Regions from separate parts of the Planococcus sp. TJ-201 genome, predicted to be linked through region 3. Evidence: riboswitches for the same ligand, from Rfam matches in the RefSeq annotation. Region 3 holds a riboswitch; each other region holds the start of a gene.

Region 1 (4,175 bases), on a different contig from region 3:
TGCCTACCGTAAACAAGTAAATCAAACCGACAATGGTGATGGGAATGCCGACAATTGCTAATTGAAACAACGAAAAGCCAGGCAGGCCGTAATCGAGCAGCATCCCGTGCACCACAAGATTGGTCGATGTTCCCATTAGGGTGATAGTCCCCCCAAAAATCGTTACATACGATAAAGGAATCAGCACTTTGGAAGGTGCGATATTGCGTTCTTCACACCATTTTTTCAAAAGTGGAGTTAACGTGACAACAATGGGTGTGTTGTTCAAAAAAGCCGAAAACAACGGGAGCGGAAGAAAAATACGAAACAAAGATCCTTTCAAGCTTTTGCCTTTATTCAGCCAGCCAATCATCATCTGGTCGATCAGGCCGTGCTTTTGTACAGTACCGACAACGATGAACAGTAAAGCGATTGTCAACATTCCTGGATTCGAAAATCCGCGCAATGCTTCTTCTGTTGTTAAAATTCCGGACAGCAGCAACACTACCAATGCTGAAAATACAATCATATCCGGACGGGCAATTTCAAAAAGCAAGGCGCTGACCATGGCGACGATGACGATAAGCACAAAAATCATTTGGACTGACACGGGCAACCATCCCCTAATTAGTTACTAATAACGGTCTCCCGCAAGCCTTTGATGAGCACATCGGCTACTTCCGGACGGGAAAACTGCTTCGGTGGTTTTTCTCCGTTGCGAAGCAATTCACGAACTTTCGTGCCACTTAAATGAACATGGTTTTCTGCGCTGTGCGGACATGTCTTAGCCGTGGCCATGTTTTCGCATGCATTGCAGTAAAATGAATGCTCGAATTTGAAAATTTGAATGCCCAATTCTTCTTCAAACTGGCTGATGAATTCCTGTGCCTCGTATGTGCCGTAGTAATCGCCGACACCGGCATGATCCCGTCCAACGATGAAATGTGTACAACCGTAGTTTTTGCGGACAATGGCGTGAAGAACCGCTTCTTTCGGTCCGGCGTAGCGCATTGCAGCTGGATAGATGGCGAGGCGCGCCCGGTCTGCAGGATAGTAATGCTTTAAGATGACTTGGTAGCTTTCCATCCGCACTGCAGCTGAAATGTCATCGGATTTTGTTTCACCCACGAGCGGGTTCAGCAAGAGGCCATCCACCACTTCCAATGCGGCTTTTTGAATGTATTCATGTGCGCGATGCACCGGGTTGCGCGTCTGGAAGCCGACAATCGTTTTCCAGCCAAGATCTTGGAATAACTGGCGCGTTTCAACCGGGTCCAGATGAAATTCTTTGAACTCGCTATGGTCCGGACGATTTAATAAGGTGATAGGACCTGCCAAGTAAACATCTCCGCGTTCGTATAGTTTTTCCACGCCAGCATGTGCTACTTCTGTCGTGCCGTAAATTTTTTCTGCTTCCAACCTTTTGTCATACGTGTACTTTTCCTTCAGCTCGAGTGTTCCGTAGATGACACCGTCTTTGCCTTTCAGCGCAATTTCATCGCCCAGCTCGTAGCTGTCTGCTTCTTCTGTCGTGACCGATAATGTAATGGGTACACTCCACACGTTGCCATTGCTGAGGCGCGATGTATGCAGCACACTTTCATAATCCTTTTGTCCAAGAAAACCAGTCAACGGGCTAAACCCACCGATGCCGATCAGTTCCAAATCCGAGATGGCCCAATCTGAAATGAATAAAGTGGAAAGTGTTTCCGCATTCTTTAATGCCTTTTCTCTTTCGGTGCCTGTCAGCTGTCTGTTTACCAAGTCTCCACCATGTGCTTTGTTCGTCATGTTATTACCTCCAAGGTTAGTTTTGTGTTCTGTTGCTTTCTTAAAAACTGTTCAGACAAAAAGAAAAGGACCCTCTTCGGCAAGAAGAAGGTCCGTAAAAACAAAACTCTCTTCTTATCTTCTAGGCTGATGAAAGCCTATTGGAGTTAGCACCGTTTCCATAAAGGAGGGTTGCTGAGACATCAAAGGGCCAATCCCTCCGTCTCTCTTGATAAGAATGCATATTCAATTGGCATTGGAAAATTAATTGAAAAATTTGATTTCACAAAGTATATAATATACTATTCAGAGTGTCAAACTATGTTTTAACTTTTTTTTGAAAAAGCTGTATTGCCATAGGGCCAAAGGAATAATTTTTTTTGAAAAGATAACGGCTATATACCACTTCATTTGCCTTGGACAGATCCTCCACAAGAGGTGGGAGTTGAACCATTTCTATTCAGTGCAGTGAAGCACTTATTTGATACTATTAAAGGAATGGAGGAGGCGGAGAAGATGACAGTAATCCCCATCATGATCGATTTGGGAAACAAAAACGTGGTCGTTGTCGGCGGAGGGAAAATTGCTGAACGAAAACTGGACGGGTTGCTCGACAGCAAAGCCAGCTTGACCGTGATTAGCCCATCCGTAACGCCGACAATCCAGCGGTGGGTGGAAGAAGGACAAATTGGATGGAAACAAAAAAAGTTCGAGCCAAAAGATGCCGAAGAGGCTTTCATGCTGGTGATTGCGACAAACGACCCGGTCGTTAACGCCGCCGCACAAAAAGCCGCCCCGCCAAATTGCCTGGTCAATGCTTCTACCGAAGCAGAGTCTGGCAATGTTCAGTTTCCTGCACATTTCAACAGAGGCAAATTGAGCATCATTGTTTCTACAAATGGCGCAAGCCCGATGCTCGCCAAAAAAATCAAACACGAACTGCAAGAACAATTTGACGAGAGCTATGAACAATACTTAGACTTTCTTTATCATGCCAGACAGCTTCTCAAACAAACTAAGCTGTCCAGAAACACCAAGGAAAACTACTTGCGCAATTTCTTGGACAAATCTTTTTTATCAAATGAAGTTCAACAACACACGCTCCATGAATTGCAGCTGCTCGCAGCCAAAGACAATGCTACCGAATAGAGGTTGAAGCTGGAGGGCAAATTAGCATTTATTCATTGCCCGCTCCGTAAACATCTGTCCCGGTATGGAAACCATCTGCAATAACGGTATCCCTCATGTTTTCAGCAGTCACTGGAATGGGCGCCAGTAAAATGGATGGCACATCGATCTTGCCATTATTGACAGATTTTACGGTAGTGACGCTTTCCCCTTCTGCCATTCTGACTGCCAGAGCAGCAGCTTGTTCAGTTAAGGTTTGAATGGGTTTGTAAACCGTCATTGTTTGGGTACCGCCGACGATTCGCTGCGCAGCAGCCAGTTCTGCGTCCTGGCCCGCTACCGGAATTTTGCCCGCTAAGCCCTGCGCTTCCAATGCCTGAATAACACCGCCAGCCGTTGCATCATTAGCGGCTATGACTGCATCAATTTGATTGTTATTTGCTTCAAGGGCTTCGGTCATATTGAGAAATGCTTTTTCCGGTGACCAGTCTTCGGTCCATTGATCGTAAACAATTTTAATATCTCCCCGGTTGATGGCAGGCTGCAATACGTTGAATACGCCCTTCTTGATCAAGTGAACATTGTTATCGGTCGTTGCCCCTCCGATATAGACGTAATTCCCTTTTGGCACCAGCTCTAAAATTGCCTCTGCCTGCATTTCGCCTACTTGCTCGTTATCAAACGATACGTATAAATCGATGTCTGCATTTTTCACCAGCCGGTCATAAGCAATCACTTGAATTCCAGCGCGATGAGCCGTATGGACAATGGCTGCGGTCGCTTCCGCGTTATGCGGCACAATGACCAATAAGTCGATGCCTTGTTGAATCAGCGTTTCAGCCTGAGCAAGCTGCAAGGCATCGTCGCCATTGGCTGCCACAATCTCCACTTCCGCGCCCAAGTCCTCTATCGCTTTCTTGAACAGCGCCTGGTCTTTCAACCAGCGCTCTTCTTTCAGCGTATCCATGGAAAACCCAATTTTAATAGGCTCATCACGGTCCGTGACCGTTGCTTTTTCGGGTACCGCTTTGCCGATTGACTGCTCGGGTGCACATGCACCCAAAAACAGGCTAATGAATAAAACCGTGGCCAGTTGAGTCATTTTATTCATTAGACTGATCTTTCCTTTCCACTAATGTCCGTCGGTATTCCTTCGGAGACACATTGTTCATCTTCTTAAACACTTTGCTGAAATAATTTGGCTCATGGTAACCGATCTCGAAAGAAATTTCCTTTAAGCTTTTTTGTGGATCTCCCAACAACTTTTTCGCTTTGTCCATACGGCAGGAGGTTAAGAA
Region 2 (4,175 bases), 220 kb from region 3:
GCCAGGCAATTCAATAGCGTGGTTTTCCCCGAACCGGAAGAACCAACCAACGCCAAGATTTCCCGGTCCAGCTCGAATTGCATTTTTAAACTGAAATGGTCCAATTGTTTTTGAAAATCAACTAAAAGCATGGGCTCATTCCCTCCCGATTCGTATGGCCGTTTTTTTGCGCCAATAATTGACCCAAGTGATCGCAGCGACTCCAAGAGAGGAAATAATCACTACCCAAAACAAGGCTTTTTCCATATCTCCTGCTTCATAGGCAAAGTAAATCGCTAATGGCACCGTTTCTGTCACCCCTGGAATATAGCCGGCAATCATCAAGGTTGCCCCAAACTCGCCGATGCCGCGTGCAAAAGCAAGAATCAGACCTGCCAGAATGCCCGACCAGGCCAGCGGAAACGTGATAGTCCGAAAGATGCGCCATTCAGAGACGCCCATTGTCCGTGCCACATTCTCCCAGCGAGGATCTACTTTTTCATAAGCTGCAAGGACACTTTGGTACATCAGCGGCAACGAAACAACAAATGAAGCTATGGCCGCACCGATCCAGGTAAAAACAACACGGAACCCAAACCATTGTTCCAGTAAGATGCCGAGCGGACCATTAGCGCCGAACAAAACAATCAAACCAAAGCCAATGACCGTCGGGGGCAAAACCAATGGCAGCAGTATTAGGGCTTCCACAAAGCTTTTGCCGAAAAAGTCGCGCCTGTTCATCAATCGTGCCAGAGCCAGGCTGACCAAAAACACAAAAAATGTGGAAATAACGGCAACTCTCAACGATAACCATAGCGGAGACAGATCATAGGGCATCATGGTATTCCTCCGTTTGGCGCCAAAAATCCGTACTCTTTAAGAACTGCCTGGCCTTTTGGACCAGTGACAAAATCCAAAAAGGCTTCTGCGGCGGGCTGTTTTTGGGAAGCCGCTACGACAGCACCTGGATAAACAACAGGATCGGTCTGTCCAGGCACTTCGAGCATCCCGGTTATTTCCTGGGAAATAACCGCATCGGAGGAATAGATGACGCCGAGTTCAGCGTTTCCGCTCTCGATATAAGTCACCACTTGCCTTGCATCTTTGGCATAGACAAGGCGGCCTTCAAGCGGCTGCCATAAATTTTGGTTGGCCAGCGCCTGCTTCGTATAATTTCCTAGTGGTACACTATCAGGTTCTCCAACTGCAATGGTTTCTTCTGCACTCATTAATGTTTCCACAAAATCGGCTGTTTCCGGAAACTTTTCGAGCGAAGCCAGGACCAGCCGATTTTCAGCGAAAGATACAATGCTGTCTGATTCGACAAGCTGCTGCGATTGGAGCAAATTCATATCGTTTTCACTGGCAGACAAAAACAGATCCGCTGGCGCCCCTTGCTCGATCTGGCTCCGCAGTTTGCTGGATGATCCATAATTAAAGTTCAGTTCAATATCGGGCTCTGCCTTTTGAAATTCCTCTTCCATCTTCCCCATTACTTCCGTCAAGCTGGAAGCTGTTGAAACCAACAGCTCCCCATCGCTTGCCGAAGTGTTGCTGCAACCGCTCATGAAGAGCGTCAAACTTATAAGACCGATCATTTTTTTCATTTGGAGGACTCCTCATTTATTTCAAGTAACGTTTATTTCCGATGACCAAAATTCTCTACGTCTTTCTAGTATAACGCCAGCGAGAGAGAAGCTGAATAATTTTCCGAATAATCTTGTAAGAAGCGGAGAGATTAGGTAAAATGAGGCAAGCAAAAAATTAAATACTGCACCATCCTTATCAAGAGAGGCAGAGGGAAATGGCCCGACGACGCCCGGCAACCGCCAGTTCACGAACTGGAATGGTGCCAAATTCAGCAGAACCTAGAAGTTCTGAAAGATGAGGAAGAGAAATTCACCAACAGACAGCCACTCTTCCACTTTTCAGCGGAGGAGTTTTATTAATTTTAGGGAGTGATTGCATGAAATTGAGCAAAGCCGAACGGATTAAACGAACACGGGTCCCTGTAGTGAATCCTGCGCTGGCTGAACGCCTGCCGCCTGGACAAGTCTTGACCGAGCGCTTTCCTGTTCTGCACGAAGGCGAAGTGCCAGAATACGACATGGCTACATGGACATTGAAAATCTTTGGGCAGGTCGACAAGGAAGTCACCTTGCATTACGCTGACTTGTTGAAATTGCCGCAAACGACTGTGACCCGCGACATCCACTGCGTGACACGCTGGTCCCGCTTCGACAATACGTTCACCGGCGTCCGCTTTATCGACTTGATGAAAGAATTGGGCGTTACGCCAAAAAGCGGCTACGTCATGCTTCACGGCGATTATGACTACACGACCAATGTTGCTCTGTCAGACCTTGACCGTGAGGACGTGCTGCTCGCCCATTCTCTTGACGGCGAGCCCTTGACGGCCAAGCACGGCTACCCGCTGCGTTTTGTAGTGCCCCAATTGTATTTTTGGAAAAGCGTCAAATGGGTCCGCGGTATCGAGTTTATCGATGAAAATCAGCCGGGCTTTTGGGAACAGAACGGCTTTCACATGAACGGCGATCCGTTCCAGGAAGAACGTTTTTCCGGTGAAGATTTGGAAATTCCGGATGACGAATGGGAGAAAAAAGATTTCGACTGATTCCAAAGATTATTCCCCATGAAAGTTGTTTACCCACAAAGAACCCGAGGAATCAGAAATGATCCCTCGGGTTCTTTGTGGAAACGAGCTATTTAGCCAATCCTTCTTTTTCCATCACACTTTCAATTTCTTTGATGGCGTCTTCTTCGTCTACTCCCACAATACTCACTTTAAACTCGGAACCGTAAGCAATCCCCAAGGACATCACCCCTAAAATAGACTTTAAATCCACCGTCCTTTCCTTATGAAGCAAATTTACTTGTGAATCGAATTTATTTGCCAGACTTACCAGAATGGCAGCTGGACGTGCATGAATTCCTGCCTCGTCTGTAAGTGTAAATTGTTTTTCCACCATAATGCTTCATCTCCTTTTTTCGTCGAATATCTATTGAATTCAAAAGGCGATCACTTTCATAAACTCTTCGTAGGTTCTGGCTTTGATCAGCCTTTCAACCAGTGCGCTGTTATGAATGATTCTGCCAAGTACATCGTACATAAACTGCAAATCTTCCCGGCTGTCTTCCATAACATTCAGCAGACAGACAAATTGAACTGGCTTATCTTTCCATATAACAGGTTTTTTCAGCGTACAAACCGTTAAAAAAGTCGTTTTGGAATGCGGTGTGATGGGATGTGGTATGGCCACTAAATTGCCAAAGGAAGTCGGTGCGGCTCTTTCGCGCTCGTATATCGCCTTCAGGCAGCCTTCGTCTACCAATCCACGTTCGAACAGTCTTTCGGTTAAGAATTCAAGAATTTCTTCTTTTGAGCGCAGCTCTTTTCCGAGAAACATTAAGTCTTTTTGAAAATATGAAGTAATGTTTTGCCGATCCTTTAAAATGAACTTTTCAATTTTTCGAATGTCCGCCTCTCCCAAAATCGCATTGACGACAATTACGGGGATGTCCAATTCTTCCTGTATCGGAATCGAACTGATAATAAAATCAATGCCATCCAACTTATACTGTCCGAGCTTGTAATATTCGGTTGTGCCGGCTACATCTAGGCTATCGCCAAACTGAGACTTTAGTTTATAGTAAATCAATTGGGCTGTTCCCAATCCTGAAGCACAGACAATCAAGCATTTTTTCGGGACAATTTCAGATTTTCTACGCTCAATAGCAGCCGCAATGTGGAGGGCTAAATAGCCGATTTCGTTTTCATCAATGACTGATCCAATTGCCTTGTTTATGGCCAATCCCGCGATAATACCGGCTTCGAATGCCACGGGATAATTTGACTTAATGTCCTGCAACATTGGATTTCGAATGTTCATACCATATTTGTAGCGGTTTACAGCGGGTTTTAAATGAAGGCTCAAGGCGAGAATCAATTCTTGATCATCCAGAATGCCTAAATTGAGCTTTAATTCGATGCTTTCCAAAGCCCTTCTCACCAGCTCTGAAATCTCTTTTTGGATTACTTGTTTGACCACTTTTTCACCTGCTGCCGGATGCGCAGCTATTTTGGTGCCAAGTAAATGCATAGCAATATAAGCTACTTCCTCCAACGGAAACTCAACAGCAAACTTCTCCTGCACCTTGCTTACAATCTTTTCAGC
Region 3 (4,175 bases):
AGCATCCGCAGCCCTGGCTTGTGCAGGCATCGTCGCAGCCATGCGGAAATTCCAGTTTGATAAGATCACCTGAAAAGTCAGCGCTGTTGCAGTAGATGTCATCAAAAGGTCCGAAAGGTTCAAGTAGCGGATGGACAAAGAAATCAATGCCACCGCTAACAATATACAAAGGCAAATTCTGCTTTTTCGAATAGGCGACAAAGTCGCTGAATCCTTCGCGTATTTCCGCCTGCTCCAAAACATAGGAAATAATTTCGTCTTTTTCCGAAACCGGAAGCAAGGAAAACATTTTTGCGACACCCTCACGTATTGAGATGGATTGGTCGAGAATTTGGTCTTTGACCGGTATCCATCCCGGTGGATCAAATTTTTCCATGATGGCAATAATATTGTCATTAGCTGTAATCGTACCGTCAAAATCACAAAAAATAATCGGTTTGTTCACTGTTTTCACCCCCATAGTTCAAGTGCTGTCTGCAATTCTTTATGCTGTTTGCCGGCATTCTGCAAGGTTTCTCCCTGCAGCACGGCGTCAATGGCTTGTCTGAATGCCTGTCCGCCGCCAGCTGCTCCAGCGGGATGTCCGTGAACGCCGCCTCCGGCATTGATGACGCTGTCGATTCCGTAATCCGCCATCAGCAAAGGCACAAGCCTCGGATGAATTCCGGCGGATGGCACTGGAAAGCTGCGTTTTAGCGGGCTGTCCCGTGTCAGTTCTTTGCCGAGTGCCAGGGCTGCCGTTTTTTCCAGTGCAACACTGCCGTAAGGTGAAGGAAACAGCGAAAAATCAGCGCCGACATATCGGATCAGTTTTCCAAGGGCCAGCGGTGTCGCAAGGCCATAGAAGGCAGAAGAAGTGAAGGCACCGCTAAAAGCGGGATGCGCCATAAGCGGCAAGGCGATATCATCATCTTCAGCAAGCTCCTGCAAGACATCCAACCCATACGCATGAACGTTGAACAACAAGGCATCTGCTCCAAGTTCGCGTGCTCTCCGTGCTTTTCCTCGCAGTTCTGAAGTTCTCCCTGACAGGTTCACCGCATAAAGCGTTCGGTGTCCCGTTTCTTCATAGACATCATCAAGCACTCGTTTACCCGTGGTAATGCGGCTTTCAAAAGGAGTTAGTGGGTTATCAAATAGTATTTCATCATCTTTGACCAGATCCACGCGGCCTAATGCCTGCTGACGCAATTGAGCGGACAGGAAATCCAGGTCACGGCCGATGACGCCTTTAAAAATACTCATGAGAAGCGGCCGTCCTCCAACGCCAAGAGTGTCGCGAATTTCTTCGATGCCAAAGCGCGGTCCAGGAAAGTGGCTAAGCAGGTCGTGGCTAAACTCCAGATCCAATAGCTTTACTTCGCCATCCAACGACAATTTGCCGAAAACAGTAGTCAAAATGGCAGGCAGGTCAGCCGAAAAATTCACGCTTGGGTAGGCAATTTCAAGCTCTGCTTTTATTAAATCCGGTTTTAGCGGGTGGCGTTCTTGTTCAAATTCTTCGATGGAGACGACATTTCCTTTATGGTGTTTCAGTTGTTCCTGTTCAAGCAGCGGCAAGTCAGTCCAAGAACCGATGGTCAGTCCCAAAGCGATGCCGTCCGCTTTTTTTTCGAACGAACCCGGTTTTCCGTAGACTTGATATGTAGCAGTCAAAACGCTCATGTATTCCACACTCCCATGCAAATTTTAAAAAATAAAAACCTCTTCAAATAAGAAGAGGTTAAGGGCGTTAACAACTTCTTATTTCTCAGCCACCGGTTCTGGCTGCAAGAATTAGCACCGTGTCCATCAATGGACCGGTTGCCGGGTATCATAGGGCTTGTCCCTCCACCTGCTCTAAATAAGAAAGATATGAAATTGGGTAAATATGATTTATTAAGTCAGACTATCGGTTTTTATCAATTGATATTCCACAAATCCGCTTCGTCCGCGGAAAGCGTCCGCCTGAAGCGATTTCTTCCACTACAAGATTAGTAAAGTAATTCTGATTATTTCATGTGCGCAGAAATCTGTCAACTCCGTTATCATAAAATTGTTTTTATTGGAAAAATGGATTGACAGTTAATTCTGAATCGTGATAGGATTCTTTTCATAACTTAAATTAAATAACACGTAGTACTCTTATCAAGAGCTGGCAGAGGGATATTGGCCCGATGACGCCCAGCAACCGACCGTAATACCTTCGTGAGAAGGGGCGCTTTATGCGCCAGGATGAAAATCCTGCAAGGCACGGTGCTAATTCCATCAGAAATTTATTTCTGAAAGATAAGAGGCATGGAATCTCTTATTCTGGCCTCTTTCTTTTATGAAAGAGGCTTTTTATATTGCATATGAAAGGAAGATTTACAATGACACTTACGGTTCCCGCTACTTATAAAGCCTTAACGGAAGAAACAGCGATTGCGCTGGCAAAAACGGTTCATACATTTGACCCTGCTGCCCAATTGACTTGCCGGGAAATCGGCGACGGCAACTTGAATTATGTTTTCCAAATCGAAGATCCAAATACAGGAAAGCGGCTGATCATCAAACAGGCATTGCCATACGCTAAGATTATCGGCGAAAGCTGGCCGTTGACGTTAAAGCGCGCGACGATTGAAGCGAATGTCCTCAGAAAGCACGGAGAATTTGTCCCGTCACTCGTGCCAACAGTCTTTGCAACAGATGAAGAGTTGGCCATTACGGTGATGGAAGATTTGTCTCATCTGGAGATTGCGCGGGAAGGGTTGATCCACGGACGGAATTTCCCGAGATTGTCGCAGGACATCGGTGAATACTTGGCACTGACTTTATTCCACACATCGGATTACGGCTTGCATCCTTTTGAAAAAAAGCGTTTGGCTGCGGAGTTTTCCAATCCCGAATTATGCAAGATTACGGAAGATCTCATTTTTACAGATCCATTTTTTGATCTCGATACCAACGATTACGAACCGCAGCTTCAATCAGCGGCAGAAGCGATCTGGAGCAACCGGAAGCTTCAGCTCGAAGTAGCAAAATTAAAGAAAAGCTTTTTGACTGAATCGGAAGCTCTGCTGCATGGCGACCTACACACCGGCAGTATTTTTGCCAGCCAGACGGAAACGAAGGTGATCGACCCCGAATTCGGTTTTTACGGTCCGATTGGATTTGATGTTGGTTTGTTCCTGGCGAACTTAGTTTTCCAGTCGATCACACGCGAAGATGAGAATCGCCAAGTGATGGTAGAAGATATCAGAAAGACCTGGGATGTCTTCGCTTCTTCATTCACCGAGCTATGGAAAAAATATAGTGTGGAATCGTTCAAGGAGACAGAGGGCTACCTGGAGCATGTGCTTGAGAAAGTGCTGACAGATGCAGCCGGTTTTGCAGGATGCGAATTAATTCGCCGAACCATCGGCTTGGCACATGTGAAAGATCTGGACAGCATCGAAGACGCAGGTAAGCGAATCGCCTTCAAGAAGCAAGCATTGCAGACTGGCCAGGTTTTGATTTTACAGCGCAAGGAAATCACATCGATCAACGATGTACTGCAAATTCTTGAGGAGGCCCGTACATGAGCATCCCCTTATCCATCAAATGGGACGGCCAGCAGCTGACCATTTTAGATCAGCAAAAACTGCCGCATGCCATTGAATATGTGACGCTTGAAACCGTCGAAGACGTTTACGATGCGATTCTTGCATTAAAGGTTCGCGGAGCACCCGCCATCGGCATCACTGCAGCTTATGGACTGGCTAACGGCGCCAAGCGGCACGATACGGATTCGTTGGAAGCTTTTCAGCAATACGTTGAAAAAGATGCCGCATACTTGAATTCTTCCAGACCGACCGCAGTCAATCTTGGCTGGGCGCTTAGCCGACTGAAAGATAAGCTTCGAGAAGCAGAGAACGTACCACAAGCCAAACTGCTGCTTCAGGCGGAAGCAGTCCAGATCCACAAGGAAGATGAAGAGTCGTGCCGCAGCATTGGCGAGCATGCACTGGTGTTGCTGCAAGAGCAAACGCGGGTAATGACTATTTGCAACGCCGGTTCGATTGCTACGGCAAAATACGGCACTGCATTAGCGCCGTTTCACCTGGGCAGCGAGCGGGGACGTGAATTTGAAGTGTTCGCCTGTGAAACCCGGCCGATTTATCAAGGCGCACGCCTGACGGTATGGGAGCTGCAGCAGTCTGGAGTGGACGTTACGT

What was found. A riboswitch is a leader RNA that binds a small molecule or an ion and turns the genes downstream of it on or off. The one in region 3 is predicted to bind S-adenosylmethionine.
Region 1: it holds a riboswitch for S-adenosylmethionine, as region 3 does, so the genes downstream of both, sat (sulfate adenylyltransferase) here and mtnK (S-methyl-5-thioribose kinase) in region 3, are expected to answer to the same signal.
Region 2: it holds a riboswitch for S-adenosylmethionine, as region 3 does, so the genes downstream of both, AC4EG4_RS10005 (sulfite oxidase-like oxidoreductase) here and mtnK (S-methyl-5-thioribose kinase) in region 3, are expected to answer to the same signal.

What each region holds. Positions count from the first base shown of each region.
Region 1 covers NZ_JBZDOG010000004.1:34,258-38,432, reverse strand. Annotated here, with positions in the region: gene AC4EG4_RS10860 (SLC13 family permease) at 1-589, opposite strand, end outside; gene sat (sulfate adenylyltransferase) at 607-1,770, opposite strand; SAM riboswitch class I at 1,882-1,988, opposite strand; gene AC4EG4_RS10850 (NAD(P)-binding protein) at 2,266-2,898, shown strand; gene xylF (D-xylose ABC transporter substrate-binding protein) at 2,927-3,979, opposite strand; gene AC4EG4_RS10840 (response regulator) at 3,981-4,175, opposite strand, start outside.
Region 2 covers NZ_JBZDOG010000003.1:336,040-340,214, reverse strand. Annotated here, with positions in the region: gene AC4EG4_RS10020 (ATP-binding cassette domain-containing protein) at 1-131, opposite strand, end outside; gene modB (molybdate ABC transporter permease subunit) at 136-819, opposite strand; gene modA (molybdate ABC transporter substrate-binding protein) at 816-1,586, opposite strand; SAM riboswitch class I at 1,759-1,870, shown strand; gene AC4EG4_RS10005 (sulfite oxidase-like oxidoreductase) at 1,952-2,614, shown strand; gene AC4EG4_RS10000 (phosphocarrier protein HPr) at 2,703-2,969, opposite strand; gene AC4EG4_RS09995 (BglG family transcription antiterminator) at 3,009-4,175, opposite strand, start outside.
Region 3 covers NZ_JBZDOG010000003.1:111,130-115,304, forward strand. Annotated here, with positions in the region: gene AC4EG4_RS08880 (2-hydroxy-3-keto-5-methylthiopentenyl-1-phosphate phosphatase) at 1-445, opposite strand, end outside; gene mtnW (2,3-diketo-5-methylthiopentyl-1-phosphate enolase) at 451-1,665, opposite strand; SAM riboswitch class I at 1,741-1,850, opposite strand; SAM riboswitch class I at 2,122-2,275, shown strand; gene mtnK (S-methyl-5-thioribose kinase) at 2,352-3,542, shown strand; gene mtnA (S-methyl-5-thioribose-1-phosphate isomerase) at 3,539-4,175, shown strand, end outside.